Regions from separate parts of the Streptomyces sp. NBC_00237 genome, predicted to be linked through region 4. Evidence: riboswitches for the same ligand, from Rfam matches in the RefSeq annotation. Region 4 holds a riboswitch; each other region holds the start of a gene.
What was found. A riboswitch is a leader RNA that binds a small molecule or an ion and turns the genes downstream of it on or off. The one in region 4 is predicted to bind cobalamin.

Region 1 (2,192 bases), on a different contig from region 4:
GTCCTGGCTGAAGCGCGGCGCCCCCGCCCGCAAGCTGGTCGTCGGCATGCCGTTCTACGGTCAGGGCTGGACCGGCGTCACCGGCGGCGGCAACGGCCTCGGCAAGCCCGCGACCGGCCCCGCCCCCGCCAAGTGGGCAGCGGGTTACGCGGACTACAAGGAGCTCAAGCCCCTCGTGCAGCAGGGCAAGTTCGAGGTCCACCGCGACCTGCTCGCCGGACACGCCTGGCTGTTCGACGGCACGACCCTGTGGACGTACGACGACCCGCTGGTCCTCGCCACGAAGGGCGCGTACGTACGGGCCCGGGGGCTCGGCGGCGTGATGGCCTGGTCGCTGGACGCGGACACCGAGGACGGCGAGCTGTACCGGGCACTGGACCGGAGCCTCGGCCGACGCTGACCGCCTTCAGCAGGCGCAACTCGTCCACCACGGGCGGCCCGCACCAGGGCCGCCCGTTCGTCGTGCCCGCACCAGGACCGAAGCCCGGCAGACGGCACGCCCCACCCTGAACTAGTGTGTCTGGTGCAACTGGTTCGCCCTGCCCGCCAGGCAGGCGCGTCGTAAGAGGGAACCCGGTGGGAATCCGGGACTGCCCCGCAGCGGTGAGTGGGAACGACAGCCGTCATACGCACTGGGTCCTGACGGACCTGGGAAGCGACGGCCGGTAGGTGTCTGCCAGACGGATCGGCAGGCGTGCCCGCGAGTCCGAAGACCTGCCCGTCGCCCGTACGTGACCCATCGCGTACGGACAATCCCGGTGACCTCGTGGGCGGGTCGGCGTACACATCAGGCGGAGGACCGCACCCGTAACGGGTGCCGTCCGGTCTCCGCCCGATCTCGTCATCCCTTCGCGCCCGTGTCGTCCTCCGGGATTCTCAGGAGTCATCTCGCGAAGGAGATTTCCGTGACAAGTTCCGTGACCGATTCCGCGACAAGTTCCGTGACACCTTCCGTGGCGTCGAGTTCCACGACCTCGAAGTCCGCAGCCGGGGCAGCACGGGCCACCGTGTACGGCTATCCCCGCCAGGGCCGGAACCGCGAACTCAAGAAGGCGATCGAGGGCTACTGGAAGGGCAAGGTCACCGCCGACGCCCTGAAGGAGACCGCCCGGGCCCTGCGCCGCACGAACTGGGAGCAGTTGGCCGAGGCGGGCCTCCACGAGGTGCCCACCGGCGACTTCTCGTACTACGACCACGTCCTGGACACCAGCGTCATGGTCGGCGCGATCCCCGCCCGCCACCGCGAGGCCGTCGCCACCGGCTCCCTCGACGGCTACTTCGCCATGGCACGCGGAAACCAGGACGTCGCACCGCTCGAAATGACCAAGTGGTTCGACACCAACTACCACTACCTGGTACCCGAGCTGGGGCCGGACACCGTCTTCACGGCAGACTCCACCAAGCAGGTCGGCGAGCTCGCCGAAGCCCTCGGTCTCGGCCTCACCGCACGCCCGGTACTGGTCGGCCCCATCACGTACCTCCTCCTGGCGAAGCCCGCCCCGGGGGTGGCCGCCGACTTCGAACCGCTCACCCTCCTCGACCGCCTCCTCCCCGTGTACGCCGAAGTCCTCGCGGACCTGCGGGCCGCCGGGGCCGAGTGGGTGCAGCTCGACGAGCCCGCCCTGGTCCAGGACCGCACCCCTGCCGAACTGAACGCCACCGCCCGCGCGTACCGCGACCTCGGTTCGCTCACCGACCGGCCGCAACTCCTCCTCGCCTCCTACTTCGACCGTCTCGGTGACGCGCTGCCCGTCCTCGCCAAGGCACCGGTCGAGGGCCTCGCGCTCGACTTCACGGAGTCCGCCGCCGCCAACCTCGACGCGCTGGCCGCCGTCGGCGGCCTGCCCGGCAAGCGCCTGGTCGCGGGCGTCGTCGACGGCCGCAACATCTGGATCAACGACTTCGAGAAGTCCCTCACCACCCTGGGCACCCTCCTCGGCCTCGCCGACCGCGTCGACGTGGCCGCCTCCTGCTCCCTCCTGCACGTTCCCCTCGACGCTTCCGCCGAGCGCGACGTCAACCGGGAGATCCGGCGCTGGCTGGCCTTCGCCCGGCAGAAGACGACGGAGATCGTCACGCTCGCCAGGGGACTCACCCAGGGAACGTCCGCCATCGCCGCCGAACTGGCCGCGAACCGGGCCGACTTGGCCTCCCGTGCCAACTCCCCCATCACCCGCGACCCGGCCGTCCGG
Region 2 (2,192 bases), on a different contig from region 4:
GCCGCCGGCGCGGTCGCCGCGGCCGCCGAGTTCCTCACCGGTCAGGGCACGTGGGGCGTCGCCGCCGTCGCGGTCCTGCTGGTCGCGGGCTCCGGCGTGATCTGGACGCTGTCCCGCCGCAAGCCGGTCGACCACACCAACGTCACCGCCGACGACCTGCAGGGCCCGGCCGCCCCGCTCGCCCCGGCCGAGCCCGCGGGTGTCGTCACCACCGCCATGGCCGCGGTCACCCCGCCCCCGGCCGGTGTCTTCCCGTCCGACGCCACCCACGCGGCCACCGGCGACTTGAAGGCCACCATCCACTCCCCCGCCGAACCGGCCCGCCCGGCCGCGTCGGTCTGAGGGCCCAAGGGTCTAAGGACGCAATCGCATGAACATCGACTGGGCAGCTCTCGGCACCGTCTTCGGTGTCAGCCTCGTGGCCACCATCGCTCTGGTGGGCCTGTTCACCCTCGGCATCGTGGGCCTCGCCAAGCAGGAGAGCGCCACCGCTTCGGGCGGCTCGGCGGCCATGGCGCGCACGGGCGCGTACGCCTGCTTCGCGCTGTGCGCGGCGGCCGTGGCGTACGGCATCTTCCTGATCGTCGCCTGACCGGCGCTCCACCCCCGCTTCACAGAACCGCCCCGCGCCCCGTGCGCGGGGCGGTTCTGCGTGCGCCCCCGTGGACCCCTCGGCGACCCCCTGTGGGCCTCCGCACACCGGCCTCCCGCAGGTCAACCCCAGGTTGACGGTTGTTCGCGGGGCGTGGTGGACTGCCGGAGCCATTACGGCGGCATGGAGAGGAAGCCGGTGCGAATCCGGCGCGGTCCCGCCACTGTCACCGTGCGGCTCGCGAGAGCCGTACGGAAGCCAGGAACTCCCAGCCGCTCGTCACGTCGAACGCAGGGCGCGGACCCTGAGTTAAGGACACGTCGCCATGCCCGGCTGCGGTACACGCGGTTCCGTTGTCATGCCCCCGTACACATTCGCCGTCGGTGCGGCTCTCGGGATGCTCGGTGACGCCGTCTTCGGCGACCCCCGTCACGGCCATCCCGTCGCCGCCTTCGGGCGTGCCGCCGGAGCCGTCGAGAAGGTCCTGTGGCGCGACGACCGGGGACGGGGCGTGCTGCACACCCTGGTCTGCGTCGGCGGGGCGGCCACGGCCGCCGCCGTCACCTCCCGTCTGGTACGCCGCTCCCCCGCCGCCTCCGTCGCGTTGACGGCCGCCGCCACGTGGTCCGTCGTCGGCGGTACGTCACTGGGCCGCGAGGCCCGTGCGATCGGCGGGGCGCTGGCCGCCGGGGACCTGGAGCTGGCCCGCGAACGCCTGCCGCACCTGTGCGGGCGCGACCCGCAGGCCCTGGACGGCCAGCAGATGGCGCGTGCCGTGGTCGAGTCCGTCGCCGAGAACACCTCGGACGCGGTGGTGGGCGCGCTGGTGTGGGGTGCGGTCGGGGGCGTGCCGGGCCTCGTCGCGTTCCGGGCCGTGAACACGCTGGACGCGATGGTCGGGCACAAGTCGGCGCGCCACCGCCGGTACGGGTGGGCCTCGGCACGCCTGGACGACGTGGCGGGCTGGCCGGGGGCACGCCTGACGGCGGCGCTCGCGGTGCTGGCCGGGGACGACACCCGGGGCGCCCTGCGGGCCTGGCGTGCGGACGCCGCCGCCCACCCGAGCCCCAACGCGGGCCCGGTCGAGGCGTCCTTCGCGGGCGCGCTGGGCGTGCGGCTCGGCGGAACGCTGTCGTACGCGGGCCGGGTGGAGCACCGGGCGGTGCTCAACGGGGAGAGCGGGCGGCCGGTGGCCGTGCCCGACATCGAACGTGCGGTGCGGCTGTCGCGCCGGGTGGGCGTGCTGGCGCTGGCCGCGTGTGCGGCGGGGCGGCTGGCGGCGTCCGTGCTGAAGGGGCGTACATCATGAGCGGCGGCGGACTGCTGGTCGCGGGAACCACGTCGGACGCGGGCAAGAGCGTGGTCACGGCGGGGATCTGCCGGTGGCTGGTGCGGCAGGGGGTGAAGGTCGCCCCGTTCAAGGCGCAGAACATGTCGCTGAACTCGTTCGTGACGCGGGAGGGCGCGGAGATCGGCCGCGCGCAGGCGATGCAGGCGCAGGCGGCGCGGGTCGAGCCGACCGCTCTCATGAACCCCGTCCTGCTCAAGCCCGGCAGCGACAAGTCGAGCCAGGTGGTGCTGCTCGGCAAGCCCGTGGGCG
Region 3 (2,192 bases), 890 kb from region 4:
GTTGTCCTGGGCGCGCAGTGCCACCGGATCGGCTTTGCAGAACCACCGCAGGTCACTGCGGGCCCCGTAGGCGAGTTGGCGCAACTGCTGGCGGATGGCGCCGCTGCCAGTGATCACCTCGACCAGTTGCCCGGCGTCATGGCGCCGACCGTCCGCCCGGTACTCCTCGGCGAGCTGTTCCATTCCGCGCCGCGCCCACTCCAGCGCTTCCTGGCCGCGCGCCAGCAGGGGCTGCAGCGCCACGTCCGGCGGGACGGGTACGTACCGCATGCCGCCGTCGCCCGGCAGCCGTCCGACCAGACCTTTGTCGTGCAGGGAGGACAGAAGCAACGCCGCCTCGCGTTCCCGGATGTGGAGCCGTTGGACGATCTCGTCCACGCCCGCACCCCGTACTTCCACCAAGAGGCGGTAGACCCGCTCCTCCGCCGCCCCGACCCCTGCTATCTCCAGCACGCGCCTTCTCCTCGCCACGGCCCACCCCGAGCGGACGCCCACTGTGCCACCCATGATCGAACAGGATGCCTACCAAACGATCAGAAGACCACCACGGTTCGGACGGGAGTTCTCCCGAACCGCCACACGGGTCACCCTTGTTGGGGTCTGCGGTGGCCCGTCCTGCCTCGACTGTGAGCGGAGAACGGGCTTACAGGTGAGGGGAGTTAGTGGCGGAAGGTGGGGGGTGGACTTACTAGGACGTCCAACTATATCGTCGTGGGACAAGGTCCGCGGTGCAGGGAAGCCGGTGTGAATCCGGCACGGTCCCGCCACTGTGACCGGGGAGTGTGCTGTCACCACTCGCCACTGACGAGGCCCTGAGGGGCCGGTCGGGAAGGCGGGCGGCACGCGGAGATCCGGGAGTCAGGATACCGGCCGCGGAACGTTCCGTGTTTTCCACGAGGATGGAGCAGACACGCATGGCACCGGTTTGTACCCACGACCCTGGTGATCCGGCGGGGCGCACTCAACTCACCCTGCGCTCATAGGACTTCGAAACCCGTACGAGGGACCCGCCCGCGCCTCCCCGCGCGCGCATCGCCCCGTACGCGGTCCCGTCGTCCCCTGTCCCACGGCGTCCACCGGCACCGCACGCACCCGTGCGCCCGTCGGCGGTCCGCCGTGCCCTCCCCCGGATCTCACCTGACGAGAGCAGGCACTCCATGGTCCGAGAACTCACCCACTTCGTCGGCGGCAAGCACACCGTCGGCACCTCCGGCCTCTTCGGCGACGTGTACGACCCCAACGACGGCACGGTGCAGGCGCGCGTGCCCCTCGCGGGCCGCGCCGACACCGAGGCCGCCATCACCGATGCCGTCAACGCCCAGCACGAATGGGCCGGTTGGAACCCCCAGCGGCGCGCCCGCGTCCTGCTGCGCTTCCTCCAGCTCGTCGAAGAGGAGCGCGACTCCCTCGCCCGGCTGCTGTCGTCCGAGCACGGCAAGACCGTCGCCGACGCGCACGGTGACCTCCAACGCGGCCTGGAGGTAGTGGAGTTCGCAGCCGGGATTCCCCATCTCCTCAAGGGTGAGTTCACCGACAACGCGGGCACCGGCATCGACGTCCACTCGCTGCGCTCCCCGATCGGCGTCGTCGCCGGAATCACCCCCTTCAACTTCCCCGCGATGATCCCGCTGTGGAAGGCCGCACCCGCCCTCGCCTGCGGAAACGCCTTCATCCTCAAACCCTCGGAGCGGGACCCCTCCGTACCCCTGCGGCTTGCGGAACTCTTCCTGGAGGCCGGGCTGCCGCCCGGTGTCCTCAACGTGGTCAACGGCGGCAAGGAAGCCGTCGACACCCTCCTGGAAGATCCTCGCGTCGGCGCGCTCGGCTTCGTCGGCTCCACCCCGGTCGCCGCGCACCTGTACGCCACCGCGGCCGCCCACGGCAAGCGCGCCCAGTGCTTCGGCGGTGCCAAGAACCACATGATCGTGATGCCGGACGCCGACCTCGACCAGGCCGTCGACGCCCTCGTCGGCGCGGGTTACGGATCGGCGGGGGAGCGCTGCATGGCGATCTCCGTGGCCGTGCCGGTCGGCGAGGAGACCGCGGACCGGCTCGTCGCGGCGCTCAAGGAACGTGTCGGAGCCCTCCGGATCGGACGCTCCGACGATCCCGAGGCCGACTTCGGGCCCCTCGTCAGCAAGGACGCGCAGGAGTGGGTGCGCCGCTATGTCGACATCGGGGTCGTGGAAGGG
Region 4 (2,192 bases):
GACTTCGAGGATCTCGGTGCACAGGTTGGAGGAGTGGACCGTGTGGCCCGGCTCCGCCGTCTGGTTGGCGGTGCGGTTGGAGGCGTCCTTGAACGTCATCCAGCCGTTGCCGGTCTGCGCGAGGGTGCGCATCATGCGGCCGTACAGCTCGCGGGCCGACATCGACTTCTTGGCGAGACCGGCGGCCTCGGCCTTGCGGTAGGCGGCGTCGAACTCGTCGCCCCACAGGTCCACCAGCTCGGGGACGTCGGCGGGGGAGAACAGCGACCACTGGCCGTCCTGGTCCACGCGGCGCATGAACTCGTCCGGGATCCAGTGGGCGAGGTTCAGGTTGTGGGTGCGGCGGGCGTCCTCGCCCGTGTTGTCGCGGAGCTCCAGGAACTCCTCGATGTCCGCGTGCCAGGTCTCCAGGTAGACCGCCGCTGCGCCCTTGCGGCGGCCGCCCTGGTTGACGGCCGCGACGGAGGCGTCGAGCGTCTTCAGGAACGGCACGATGCCGTTGGAGTGGCCGTTGGTGCCCCGGATCAGGGAGCCGCGGGCGCGGATGCGCGAGTACGAGAGGCCGATGCCGCCCGCGTGCTTGGAGAGGCGCGCGACCTGGTGGTAGCGGTCGTAGATCGAGTCCAGTTCGTCCATCGGGGAGTCGAGGAGGTAGCAGGACGACATCTGCGGGTGGCGGGTGCCGGAGTTGAAGAGCGTCGGCGAGGACGGGAGGTAGTCCAGGCGGCTCATCAGGCGGTACAGGGAGGCGACCTCGGCGAGAGCCCGCTCGCTGTCGTCCTCGGCGAGGCCGGAGGCCACGCGCAGCATGAAGTGCTGCGGGGTCTCGACGACCTGGCGGGTGATGGGGTGGCGCAGCAGGTAGCGGCCGTAGACCGTGCGCAGGCCGAAGTACTCGAAGCGGTCGTCGCCTTCGAGGTCGATCAGCTCGTCGAGCGCCGCCGCGTGCTTCGCGACGAAGTCGGCCGTACGGTCCGCGATGAGCCCTTCGCGGTGACCGACGGCGACGGACTCGGAGAAGCAGCCCACGCCCTGGGTGGCCGCCTCGTCCCGGATCGTACGGGCGAGCAGGCGAGCGGCGAGGCGCGAGTACGCGGGGTCCTCGGAGATGAGTCCTGCGGCGGCCTCGGTGGCGAGCTCCCGGAGCTCGGCGGCGTCCGAGCGCGCGTTGCGCCCCCGCAGGGCGGCGGCGGCGACCCGGCCGGGGTCGGTGTCGGTCAGGTCGGCGGTCAGGTCGGTCAGGGTGCGCAGCAGCGCGGTACCCGGAGCGTCCTGGTTCTCAGCCTGACTCTGCTCGGCGATGGCCGGATCGACTGGCGCGATGGTCACGTGGGGGCTCTCCCTCGCTCGGCGCGGGGCCACGAGGCGGGGAGCGGGGGCGCGCGAGCACACGTCAGCCCCGAAAAGGGCGTACGTCGCCTGGCGTCCACCGGCCCAACCGCGAGGCCCGGACGTATCGGAATCCGGCTCGGTCGAGCCGGATCGGCCGTCGGCAGGTCCTCGGACTTGGCGGTGCGCAAAAGCGCACATGACACACCGTTGCGGGACAGTTCCGGATTCTCACCGGATTCCCCTGCGGCGACAGCGAGGACGAGCATACATGTGGTGGGTCCCCGTTGGGGAACCCACCACATGTTGTGTCGCGTGCCGACCACGCGGCCCGGTTTTCGCGGGTTACAGGGCCTTTTCGTACGTCAGGAGCCCCAGTCCCGGCACCGGTTCCCAGTCCCGTTCCGGCGTCCGTACGAAGCCGAGGCGCTCGTAGATCCGGTGCGCGCCGCGCATCGCGGGCTGGGTCGACATCACCAGCCGTACGACCCCTTCCGTGGCCTGTGCGCGGGCGATGCAGGCCCGTACGAGCGAGGCGCCCGCCCCTCGGCCCCGACCGGCGTGCGCGACCGCGAGCATGCGGAATTCGGCCTCGTCGGCCTGAGCGATGTCCTGGAGGGGGCTGCCCTGGGGAGCATAGGTGACGGTGCCCAGGAGAGTCCCGTCGGCGTCCACGGCGACGAGCAGTTCGGCCTTCTCGGCGCGGGTCGCGGCGTCGCGCAGGACGGTCAGGTACGGGTCCTGGGGGCCGCCGGAGAGGAGGTCGTCGCCGAGGTAGGCGCCGGCGGTGATGTCGCCCACTTCGGGGTATTCGGCGGGTTCGGCGGTGCGGACGCGGATGTCTTTTCGGGCAAGCACAGTCA

Region 1: linked by a shared signal. The riboswitch ahead of metE (5-methyltetrahydropteroyltriglutamate--homocysteine S-methyltransferase) and the one ahead of OG897_RS23055 (ribonucleoside-diphosphate reductase subunit alpha) in region 4 are both predicted to bind cobalamin.
Region 2: linked by a shared signal. The riboswitch ahead of OG897_RS11285 (cobalamin biosynthesis protein) and the one ahead of OG897_RS23055 (ribonucleoside-diphosphate reductase subunit alpha) in region 4 are both predicted to bind cobalamin.
Region 3: linked by a shared signal. The riboswitch ahead of OG897_RS19445 (CoA-acylating methylmalonate-semialdehyde dehydrogenase) and the one ahead of OG897_RS23055 (ribonucleoside-diphosphate reductase subunit alpha) in region 4 are both predicted to bind cobalamin.

Annotation. Positions count from the first base shown of each region.
Region 1 is NZ_JAPEMT010000003.1:81,240-83,431, reverse strand. Features, by position in the region: gene OG897_RS27265 (glycoside hydrolase family 18 protein) at 1-400, shown strand, start outside; cobalamin riboswitch at 514-737, shown strand; gene metE (5-methyltetrahydropteroyltriglutamate--homocysteine S-methyltransferase) at 954-2,192, shown strand, end outside.
Region 2 is NZ_JAPEMT010000001.1:2,557,908-2,560,099, reverse strand. Features, by position in the region: gene OG897_RS11295 (inorganic phosphate transporter) at 1-342, shown strand, start outside; gene OG897_RS11290 (hypothetical protein) at 371-592, shown strand; cobalamin riboswitch at 741-880, shown strand; gene OG897_RS11285 (cobalamin biosynthesis protein) at 951-1,901, shown strand; gene OG897_RS11280 (cobyric acid synthase) at 1,898-2,192, shown strand, end outside.
Region 3 is NZ_JAPEMT010000002.1:1,204,617-1,206,808, reverse strand. Features, by position in the region: gene OG897_RS19450 (helix-turn-helix transcriptional regulator) at 1-453, opposite strand, end outside; cobalamin riboswitch at 703-890, shown strand; gene OG897_RS19445 (CoA-acylating methylmalonate-semialdehyde dehydrogenase) at 1,158-2,192, shown strand, end outside.
Region 4 is NZ_JAPEMT010000002.1:2,099,555-2,101,746, reverse strand. Features, by position in the region: gene OG897_RS23055 (ribonucleoside-diphosphate reductase subunit alpha) at 1-1,329, opposite strand, end outside; cobalamin riboswitch at 1,474-1,615, opposite strand; gene OG897_RS23050 (GNAT family N-acetyltransferase) at 1,675-2,192, opposite strand, start outside.